2 regions of the Streptomyces sp. NPDC003284 genome follow, and region 2 is predicted to be linked to the other one. Evidence: riboswitches for the same ligand, from Rfam matches in the RefSeq annotation. Region 2 holds a riboswitch; the other holds the start of a gene.
The links. A riboswitch is a leader RNA that binds a small molecule or an ion and turns the genes downstream of it on or off. The one in region 2 is predicted to bind glycine.
Positions count from the first base shown of each region.

Region 1: it holds a riboswitch for glycine, as region 2 does, so the genes downstream of both, gcvP (aminomethyl-transferring glycine dehydrogenase) here and gcvT (glycine cleavage system aminomethyltransferase GcvT) in region 2, are expected to answer to the same signal.

Region 1 covers NZ_JBSFSI010000013.1:8,102-13,531, forward strand. The annotation lists gene ACWDYF_RS24920 (MerR family transcriptional regulator) at 118-762, shown strand; partial or broken gene ACWDYF_RS24925 (DNA polymerase IV) at 877-2,431, shown strand; gene ACWDYF_RS24930 (PRC-barrel domain-containing protein) at 2,347-2,724, opposite strand; glycine riboswitch at 2,838-2,932, shown strand; gene gcvP (aminomethyl-transferring glycine dehydrogenase) at 3,109-5,430, shown strand, end outside.
Region 2 covers NZ_JBSFSI010000027.1:48,867-54,296, forward strand. The annotation lists gene ACWDYF_RS34225 (enhanced serine sensitivity protein SseB C-terminal domain-containing protein) at 1-712, opposite strand, end outside; gene ACWDYF_RS34230 (enhanced serine sensitivity protein SseB) at 851-1,654, opposite strand; gene ACWDYF_RS34235 (AAA family ATPase) at 1,696-2,394, opposite strand; glycine riboswitch at 2,565-2,665, shown strand; glycine riboswitch at 2,666-2,787, shown strand; gene gcvT (glycine cleavage system aminomethyltransferase GcvT) at 2,828-3,955, shown strand; gene gcvH (glycine cleavage system protein GcvH) at 4,064-4,441, shown strand; gene glyA (serine hydroxymethyltransferase) at 4,459-5,430, shown strand, end outside.

The DNA.
Region 1 (5,430 bases), on a different contig from region 2:
GGGCACGGGAAACCACTCTTAGGGTGATTATCACTCGGCGTGCCGAGTGTGGCGATCGTTGACGCACCCGTGGTGACTGCCTACCGTCGAGGAGGCAGGTCAAGGACGGAGGTCGGCGTGAGCAGCAGCGGCGACGGTACGGCTGGGGGTGCCCCCGGGATCGACGTCGGGGGAAGCGGTCCGTACCGGCTTCACGACAGCGCGGCCGACCAGGCTCCGCAGCGGCCGGCGGCCGTGCCGAGCGGCAAAGGGGCGGCGTCCATGGCGTCCGAGGAAATCGGCTACCGAGGCCCGACGGCCTGTGCGGCGGCAGGCATCACCTACCGGCAACTGGACTACTGGGCCCGCACCGGCCTGGTCGAACCGAGCGTGCGCCCGGCCCACGGGTCCGGCACCCAGCGGCTCTACAGCTTCCGCGACGTCGTCGTCCTGAAGATCGTCAAGAGGTTCCTGGACACCGGTGTCTCGTTGCAGAACATCCGGACCGCCGTGCAGCACCTGCGTCGGCAGGGGTTCAGCGACCTGGAGCGCATGACGCTGATGAGCGACGGCGCGACGGTCTACGAGTGCACCTCGCCCGACGAGGTGCACGCTCTGCTCCAGGGCGGCCAGGGCATCTTCGGCATCGCCGTCGGAGTGGTGTGGCGCGATGTGGAGAGCGCCCTGTCGCAGCTGCACGGCGAGCGTGTCGACACCGGTGAGACCCTGGTGGGCCACAACCCCGGGGACGAGCTGGCCAGGCGCCGCAACCGGGCGGTCTGACCGCCCGCCGGCCCGCTCGGCGGCAGGCCGGATCCCGGTCGCGGACGGCCGCCTGAGCGCGCGTCGTGCGCCGCGCCGGGGGCATTGTCAGTGGCGTGGTGCAGCATCGGAGATGTGAGAAGCGCGCCGACGATCCTGCATCTCGACATGGATGCCTTCTTCGCCCAGGCGGAGCAGGCGTCCAAGCCGAGCCTGCGCGGGAAGGCGGTCGTGGTGGGCGGCCTCGGCCCGCGCGGTGTGGTGGCCACCGCGTCGTACGAGGCGCGGGTCTTCGGCGTCCACTCCGCGATGCCGATGGCCCAGGCGCGCCGCCTGGCGCCGAACGCCGCGTATCTGGTGCCGCGCTTCGGCTTCTACCGGTCGATCAGCGAGCAGGTGATGGGGCTGCTGCGGGCGCTGTCCCCGCTGGTGGAGCCGCTGAGCCTGGACGAGGCGTTCGTGGACCTGGAGGCCGGGGGAGCGGCCTCGGACGAGGAATCCGCCCGGCTGGCGGGGGCGCGGCTGCGGGCCGACATCCGGGCCGTCACGGGGCTGACGGGCTCGGTCGGCCTGGCCGCCTCCAAGATGCTCGCCAAGATCGCCTCCGAGCGGGCCAAGCCGGACGGTCTCGTGCTCATCGAACCGGGCACGGAGCGCGCCCTCCTCGGCCCCCTGTCGGTGCGGACCCTGCCGGGCGTGGGACCGGCCACGGGGGACCATCTGCGCCGGGCCGGGATCCACACCGTCGACGAGCTCGCCGAGGCGGGCGAGGACGAGCTGGTGCGCCTGCTGGGCAAGGCGCACGGGCACGCGCTGCACGCGATGGCGCTGGCCCACGACGAGCGGCCGGTGGTCGCCGAGCGGGAGACGAAGTCGGTGTCGGTGGAGGACACCTACGACATCGACATCCACGACCGGCTGCGGGTGGGCCTGGAGGTGCAGCGGCTGGCCGACCGCTGTGTGGGGCGGCTGCGCGGGGCCGGCCTGTCGGGCCGGACCATCGTGCTCAAGGTGCGGCGGTACGACTTCTCCACGCTGACCCGGTCGGAGACGCTGCGCGGGCCCACCGACGACCAGGCGGTGGTGCGGGAGGCCGCCGCCCGGCTGCTGGACTCGGTGGACACCACCGGCGGGGTGCGGCTGCTCGGAGTGGGCGTGTCCGGGCTCGCCGACTACACCCAGGAGGACCTGTTCGCCCAGGCGGCCGGAGAGGCCGCGGAGCACCCCGCTGAGGAGCCCGTGGACGAACCGGCACCGGAACCGGCGGAGCCCGCCGAGCGGCACTGGTCCGCGGGGCACGACGTGCGGCACACCGAGCACGGACACGGCTGGGTGCAGGGCAGCGGCGTCGGCAGGGTCACGGTCCGCTTCGAGACACCGCAGTCGGCGCCGGGGCGGATCAGGACCTTCCGCGTCGACGACCCGGCTCTGGAACCGGCGGATCCGCTGCCGCTGGTACGGCGAAGACCGGCGGACGCGACGGAATCGACGGACCCGGCGGGCACGGCGGGCACCCCCGGGGGTGGGACCGCGCTGGGCGTCGGATGAGTACGCGTACGAGTGCGGCGCGGGAAGGGGGAGAGGAGAGGACAGGGCCGGCCTGCCTCAGGGCTCCTCCGTGCCGGAGCCCGCCAGCTTGCCGAAGTCGCGGTCCAGGGGAGCGACCGGAGGTGTCACATCGAGGCCGTAGTGGTGGTAGAGCTGGAGTTCCTGCTCCGGGGAGAGGTGGCGGCCGACGCCGAAGTCCGGCGCCTCCTTGATCAGGGCGCGCTCGAAGGGGACGCGCAGGGCGCCCTCGACCAGTTCGCTGGGCTCCAGGGGCACGAAGGCGTCCCGGGAGAACAGGCCGGTGCGTATGGCCGCCCACTCGGGCACACCGGTCGCGTCGTCGAGGTACACCTCGTCCACCGTGCCGATCTTGTGGCCGTTGCGGTCGAACGCCTTGCGGCCGATCAGGTTGCGCGGATCGATCTCGGTCAGCACGGTCCCTCCACATGGTCGCAACTCATCCGTAAGCACTACAAAAGAGCACATTCGGCGGGGCGGCCACTCGAAGGCTCGGGCTCCCGGCCCGCTGGTACCCTGGCAGCGGCTGCTGACCCCGTGCGGGAGAGTCCTCCAGCAACACCGGAGGCGCCGAAGGAGCAAATCCTCCCCGGAATCTCTCAGGCCCACGTACCGCACGGACGAGGTCACTCTGGAAAGCAGAGCGGATGTCGACGGCGTCCGCTCTCACCGACGGTGAAAGCCGGGCGCCCACGGACGGCCCGGTGAAGCTCTCAGGTTGAGATGACAGAGGGGGAGGCCGTCGGGACACCCGCGCCGTGGTGTCCCTCGAAGGTCGCGTCAGACCAGGAGGCCTCCGCAATGACCGCCCAGCGCATTCCGCTCTCCGAGCTCGAACAGGGCATCCCCTTCGAGCAGCGCCACATCGGGCCCGACCAGGAGGCGCGGGCCAAGATGCTCGCGCAGGTCGGCTACGGCTCGCTCGACGAACTCACCGCCGCCGCCGTGCCGGACGTGATCAAGAACGCCGACACCCTGGACCTGCCGGGCGCCCGCACCGAGGCCGAGGTGCTGGCCGAGCTGCGCTCCCTCGCCGACCGCAACCAGGTCCTCGGCTCGATGATCGGACTCGGCTACTACGGGACGTTCACCCCGCCGGTCATCCTGCGCAACGTCATGGAGAACCCGTCCTGGTACACGGCGTACACCCCGTACCAGCCGGAGATCTCGCAGGGCCGCCTGGAGGCGCTGCTGAACTTCCAGACCGTGGTCGCCGACCTCACCGGTCTGCCGACCTCCGGCGCCTCCCTGCTCGACGAGGGCACCGCCGCCGCCGAGGCGCTGGCGCTGTCCCGGCGCATGGGCAAGAACAAGAAGGGTCTCTTCCTGGTCGACGCGGACACGCTGCCGCAGACCATCGCCGTCATCGAGACCCGCGCCGAACCGGCCGGTGTCGAGGTCGTCGTCGCCGACCTGAGCGACGGCATCCCCGCCGCGCTCGCCGAGCGCGACATCAACGGCGTCCTCCTCCAGTACCCCGGCGCCTCCGGTGCCGTCCGCGACCTCAAGCCCGTCATCGACCAGGCGCACGCGCTGGGCGCCCTGGTCACCGTCGCCGCCGACCTGCTCGCCCTCACCCTGCTGAAGTCGCCCGGCGAGCTGGGCGCGGACATCGCCGTGGGCACCACGCAGCGCTTCGGCGTGCCGATGGGCTTCGGCGGACCGCACGCCGGTTACATGGCGGTGCGCGAGCAGTTCGCCCGCAGCCTGCCCGGCCGCCTGGTCGGCGTCTCCGTGGACGCCGACGGCAACAAGGCGTACCGCCTCGCCCTCCAGACCCGCGAGCAGCACATCCGCCGTGAGAAGGCCACCAGCAACATCTGCACCGCGCAGGTGCTGCTCGCCGTCATGGCCGGCATGTACGCCGTCTACCACGGGCCCGAGGGCCTGAAGGACATAGCGCTGCGCACCCACCGCTACGCCGCCGTCCTCGCCGAGGGCCTGAAGACGGGCGGCGCCACCGTCGTCCACGGGGCGTACTTCGACACGCTGACGGTCCGCGCCGAGGGCCGCGCCGCCGAGATCGTCGCCGCCGCGCGCGAGGGCGGCGTGAACCTCCGCCTCGTCGACGCCGACCACGTCTCGATCGCCTGCGACGAGACCACCACGCGCGCCCAGCTGCGGACCGTGTGGTCCGCCTTCGGCGCCACCGGCGACATCGACGCGCTGGACGCCGCCGCCGGCCAGATCCTGTCCCAGGACCTGCTGCGCACCGACGCCTACCTCACCCACCCCGTCTTCAGCCAGCACCGCTCCGAGACGGCGATGCTGCGCTACCTGCGCAAGCTCGCCGACCGCGACTACGCGCTGGACCGGGGCATGATCCCGCTGGGCTCCTGCACCATGAAGCTCAACGCGACCACCGAGATGGAGCCGGTCACCTGGCCCGAGTTCGGCCAGCTGCACCCCTTCGTCCCCGCCGAGCAGGCGCAGGGCTACCTCACCCTCATCCGCGAGCTGGAGGACCGGCTCGCCGAGGTCACCGGCTACGACAAGGTCTCCCTCCAGCCGAACGCCGGATCGCAGGGTGAGCTGGCCGGTCTGCTCGCCGTGCGCGGCTACCACCGCGCCAACGGCGACGAGCAGCGCACCGTCTGCCTCATCCCGTCCTCCGCGCACGGCACCAACGCCGCCAGCGCGGTGATGGCCGGGATGAAGGTCGTCGTGGTGAAGACCGCCGAGGACGGCGAGGTCGACGTCGACGACCTGCGCGCCAAGATCGAGCAGCACCGCGAGCAGCTCGCCGTGCTGATGATCACCTACCCGTCCACGCACGGTGTGTTCGAGGAGCACGTCGCCGACATCTGCGCCCAGGTCCACGAGGCCGGCGGCCAGGTCTACGTCGACGGCGCCAACCTCAACGCCCTGGTCGGCCTCGCCAAGCCGGGCCACTTCGGCGGCGACGTCTCCCACCTTAACCTGCACAAGACGTTCTGCATCCCGCACGGCGGCGGCGGCCCCGGCGTCGGCCCGGTCGCCGTACGCGCGCACCTCGCGCCGTATCTGCCCAACCACCCGCTCCAGCCCGCCGCGGGCCCGGAGACGGGCGTGGGACCGGTCTCCGCCGCGCCCTGGGGTTCGGCGGGCATCCTGCCCATCTCCTGGGCGTACGTCCGGCTGATG
Region 2 (5,430 bases):
AGGGCCGCGCGTTGGCGCGCAGCCACATCACCACCGGGTCGTACTCGTCGGACATCACCACGGTCGAGACCGGCAGCCCGTCCGGGACGGCCGCCATGGACTGCTGCATCATCGAGCGCACCGAGTCGACGGCGGCCGGCGAGGTGTCGTAGACGTCCAGGCCGATGGCCAGATACGGGGACCCGACGGCGGGCTGCACCCAGGTGCGGCGCAGCGAGCGCAGCGCGGGCGTGTGGTGGGCGGTCTGGGTGAGCAGCGCGTAGAACTGCGGGATCTCCAGGGCCGGTTCGGACAGTCTGAGCGGTCCGGCGGGCTGGCGGTCCAGGCCGGAGGCGATCCGGCGCAGATCCAGCCAGGGGATGCCGACGCCGCCGCCCGGGGCGTGCGGATTGAGCCAGAGGCCGAAGTGGTCGGGGTAGAGGGTGCGGGCGACGTCCAGCCCGTCCACCACCTCGTAGGAGCGCATCCAGCCGCTGGCCGACAGTTCCTGGGCGGAGGTGACGCAGGGCGCGTAGCCGTGGCCGCCGACCTCCATGTGGCCGTACTGGGCGTCGGGGGCACCGGCCTGGCCGTGCCAGAGCAGCATCCAGACCTGGCCGGTGGACGGGGTCGCGAGGGTGCGCAGCAGCGCTTCGTAGGCGTCGTACCGCCCGGGTGTCACCTGGCGGAGCATCTGCTCGACATGCCCGGCCGCGGTGTCGCTGGCGCTCACCATTTACCGCCCCTCCGTGTTGCCCTCGACCGGGCTGTGCGTCCAGCTTAAAGCCGCCCGGCGGCCCGGTCCGTGCCGCGGTCGCGCGCGCGGGCGGCGCCGGTCCGTGCCGCCGGCGTCCGCGCGCCCCCCGCCGTCTCAGTGTCCGTGCCCGTAGAAGGGCCTGACCTTCTCCCGCAGCCATACGGCCACCGGGTCGTCCGTGATGTCCAGCAGGACCAGGTTCACCGGCCAGGCCGGGGGCGCCGCCGCCAGGGCGCGGCCCAGGGCGTCGAGCGGGCGGGCGCGCGCCTCGTCGTCCGCCGAGGTCAGCTCGACGCCGACGAACAGGACCGGGTCGGCGGTCTCGACGGCGGCCAGGCAGCGGCGGGCGGTGCGCACCACGCCGGTGGCGTCGAACTCGGCGGAGGCGGCGGACAGGAAGTCCACCGGGTCGTCCTGCCAGTCGGGTTCGTAGAGCCGGACCCGGCCGCCGGCGGCGGGGCCGTCCAGCGCGGTGCGCCCGGCCCGGCACAGTGCGGCCACGGCGGGCGGCGGCAGCGGCATTCCGGCCACGCCGTCCGGGTTGAGCGCGATGCCGACCTGGGCGGGCAGCCCGCGGGCGAACTCCACGGCGGGCGCGACGGTGTACGCCATGTGCGCGCCGACGACGTGGCGGAACTGCTCCTCGGAGCTGAAGACCGGTACGTACGCCTGGCCGTCGATCTCCAGCGTGGGCAGGTCGAGCGGGCCGCTGTCCGGGCCGCCGCCGTTCGGCAGCGGCACCCACAGGAAGCTGCGGCCGAGCACCTCGATGACGCGGCCGCCGGCCGTGGGGATGCCGAGGGCCGCGGAGAGCACCTCCTCCAGCTCGTTGCCGGGCCACCCGCCGTGCGGGTGGGGGTGTGCCTGTGCCGGGAAGTCCCCCGGAATGTCCGCGGAGAAGTCCGCCGGGAAGTCCATCTGCCTACCGCCTGCCGGAAACCACTGGTGTGACCGGAAGGTTATCGGGTGCCGGGGCCGGGCCGGCCGGTGAAGGCGATCCGGCGCAGCCCGGCCGCCGCCGCGCGGTCCAGCAGCACCGCCGAGGCGCAGCCCTCGGGCAGCTCGCCGCGCTCCACCGCGGCCAGCAGCCGGGCGACGGACCTGCGGTGGCGGCCGAAGGCGTAGCGCGAGACCCGGCGGCCGCGCTCGCGCTGGCCGGTGAGCGCCGCCTCGGGGGCGACGTCCAGCAGGACCAGGTGGAGGGCGCCGCCGCGGCGGCGGGCGGCGCGGGCCAGCCAGCCGCGCACCCAGCGCTGGGTGCCGCAGTCGTGGACCACGACGCCCTCGCCGCCGCGCAGGGCGCGGCGCAGCGCGGCGTAGTGGGCGAGGCGGACCAGGGGGCGGTAGAGCGCGTAGGGCAGGCGGTGCGCCAGACGGGCGTCCCAGCGGTCGCGGGTGTCCTGCGAGTCGATGCGGGGGCCGGGCGCGGCGCGGCGCATCAGCGTGGACTTGCCGCCGCCGGGCAGTCCGGTGACCACGACCACGTCGCCCGGTCCGAAGAGCAGGGCGTGCGGGGCGCGGCCGGGGCGCTCGCGCAGGTCGCGGACGACGGGGGCCGGGGGCCCGTCGCACCGCTCGCGGGCCGGGGCCCCCGGCTGTCCCGGCAGGGCGGGCGCCCGGGTGATCACGTACGCCGGCGCGGTCCTGTTCACCGTCATCGTCCTCCCCGGGGCGGTGACGGTTCACCTTCCCCTTGAGTGTAAAGAGAAGGTAATGGACGGTGTCTGCCGTTTCCGTGCGCGTTCTGCCACAGCACGGTTACAGATCCGGCCTGCCGTGAAGTGTCCGGGCATGCAATGATGTGCGCGCCAACTGCATACCGGCCGTTTGAATCCGCGCGGGAGAGTCCCCGGCAGCGTGTCTGCCCGGGGCGCCGAAGGAGCAAGTCCCTCCCTTGAATCTCTCAGGCACCGTTACCGCGCGGGCGAGGCACATCTGAAAAGCGGGCCGCCCGCCCTGCCGCGGCGGCCCCACCCAAGGTGCAAGCCGTGTCCGTCCGTCCTCGGGCGGTCATGGCGAACCTCTCAGGTTCCGATGACAGATGGGGAGGACACGCCCCGTCCTCGCCCGCCATGCCTGGGAGACCGACCGATGAGCAGTTCCGTGTCCCGTCCGCTCCGTCACACCGCCCTCGACGCGGTGCACCGCTCGCTCGGTGCCACGATGACCGACTTCGCCGGCTGGGACATGCCGCTGCGCTACGGCTCCGAGCGCGACGAGCATGTCGCCGTGCGCACCCGGGCCGGTCTGTTCGACCTGTCCCACATGGGCGAGATCACCGTGACCGGCCCCCAGGCCGCCGCCCTGCTGAACTTCGCGCTGGTCGGCAACATCGCCTCGGTCGGCGTCGGCCGCGCCCGCTACACCATGATCTGCCGCGCGGACGGCGGCATCCTGGACGACCTGATCGTCTACCGGCTCGCCGACACCGAGTACATGGTGGTGGCCAACGCCTCCAACGCCCAGGTGGTGCTGGACTCGCTCACCGAGCGGGCGGCGGGCTTCGACGCCGAGGTCCGCGACGACCGGGACGCCTACGCGCTGCTCGCGATCCAGGGCCCGGAGTCCTCCGGCATCCTGAAGTCTCTCACCGACGCCGACCTGGACGGCCTGAAGTACTACGCGGGTCTGCCCGGCACGGTCGCCGGGGTGCCCGCGCTGATCGCGCGCACCGGCTACACCGGCGAGGACGGCTTCGAGCTGTTCGTGAAGCCGGAGCACGCCGTGGAGCTGTGGCAGGCGCTGACCGAGGCCGGCGCGGGCGCGGGCCTGGTGGCCTGCGGTCTGTCCTGCCGCGACACGCTGCGCCTGGAGGCGGGCATGCCGCTGTACGGGCACGAGCTGACCACCGCCCTGACCCCGTTCGACGCGGGTCTGGGCCGGGTGGTGAAGTTCGAGAAGGAGGGCGACTTCGTCGGCCGCGAGGCGCTGCTGGCCGCCGCCGGGCGCGCCGAGCAGGCCCCGCCGCGCGTCCTGGTCGGGCTGGTCGCCGAGGGCCGCCGGGTGCCGCGCGCCGGGTACTCCGTGGTGTCCGGCGGCGAGGTGATCGGCGAGGTCACCTCCGGCGCCCCCTCCCCCACCCTGGGCAAGCCGATCGCCATGGCCTACGTCGACGCCGCGCACGCCGCGCCGGGCACGGCCGGGGTCGGCGTGGACATCCGGGGCAGCCACGAGCCGTTCGAGGTCGTGGCGCTGCCCTTCTACAAGCGGCAGAAGTGACACCGTCGAGCCACGGCCGACGGTGATCCGGGTCACCCGACCCGCCTCACGCATGCCCGCGCACTCCCTCATTCACCACCACTGACCCGCGTACAGGAGAATTCAGGCATGAACAACCCCCAGCAGCTGCGCTACAGCAAGGAGCACGAGTGGCTGTCGCCCGCCGAGGACGGCGTCGCGACGGTCGGCATCACGGAGTTCGCGGCCAACGCGCTCGGCGATGTCGTCTACGCCGACCTCCCGGCGGTGGGCACCACCGTGACCGCGGGCGAGACCTGCGGCGAACTGGAGTCGACCAAGTCGGTCTCCGACCTGTACTCCCCGGTCAGCGGTGAGATCACCGAGGCCAACCAGGACGTGGTGGACGACCCGTCGCTGGTGAACTCCGCCCCCTTCGAGGGCGGCTGGCTGTTCAAGGTCCGCCTCTCGGAGGAGCCGGCCGACCTGCTCTCCGCCGACGAGTACACCGCGCAGAACGCCGGCTGAGGGGCGGAGGGACACCGATGAGCGTTCTCGACACCCCCCTGCACGAGCTGGACCCGGACGTGGCCGCCGCGGTCGACGCGGAGCTGCGCCGCCAGCAGTCCACGCTGGAGATGATCGCCTCGGAGAACTTCGCTCCGGTCGCGGTCATGGAGGCGCAGGGCTCGGTCCTCACCAACAAGTACGCCGAGGGCTACCCGGGCCGCCGCTACTACGGCGGCTGCGAGCACGTCGACGTGGTCGAGCAGATCGCGATCGACCGGGTCAAGGCGCTGTTCGGCGCCGAGCACGCCAACGTGCAGCCGCACTCGGGCGCCCAGGCCAACGCGGCGGCGATGTTCGCGCTGCTCAAGCCGGGCGACACGATCATGGGTCTGAACCTCGCGCACGGCGGGCACCTGACCCACGGCATGAAGATCAACTTCTCCGGCAAGCTCTACGACGTCGTCGCCTACCACGTGGGCGAGGACGGCCAGGTCGACATGGCCGAGGTGGAGAAGCTGGCCAAGGAGTCCAAGCCGAAGCTGATCGTGGCCGGCTGGTCGGCGTACCCGCGGCAGCTGGACTTCGCCGCGTTCCGCCGGATCGCGGACGAGGTCGGCGCGTATCTGATGGTCGACATGGCGCACTTCGCCGGTCTGGTCGCGGCGGGCCTGCACCCCAACCCGGTGCCGCACGCCCATGTGGTGACCACCACCACCCACAAGACGCTGGGCGGCCCGCGCGGCGGTGTGATCCTCTCCACGGCCGAACTCGCCAAGAAGATCAACTCCGCGGTCTTCCCCGGTCAGCAGGGTGGCCCGCTGGAGCATGTGATCGCCGCGAAGGCCGTGGCCTTCAAGGTCGCCGCGGGCGAGGACTTCAAGGAGCGCCAGCGGCGTACCCTGGAGGGCGCCCGGATCCTGGCCGAGCGCCTGGTCCAGGAGGACGCCAGGGCGGTGGGCGTGGACGTGCTGTCCGGCGGCACCGACGTGCACCTGGTCCTGGTGGAC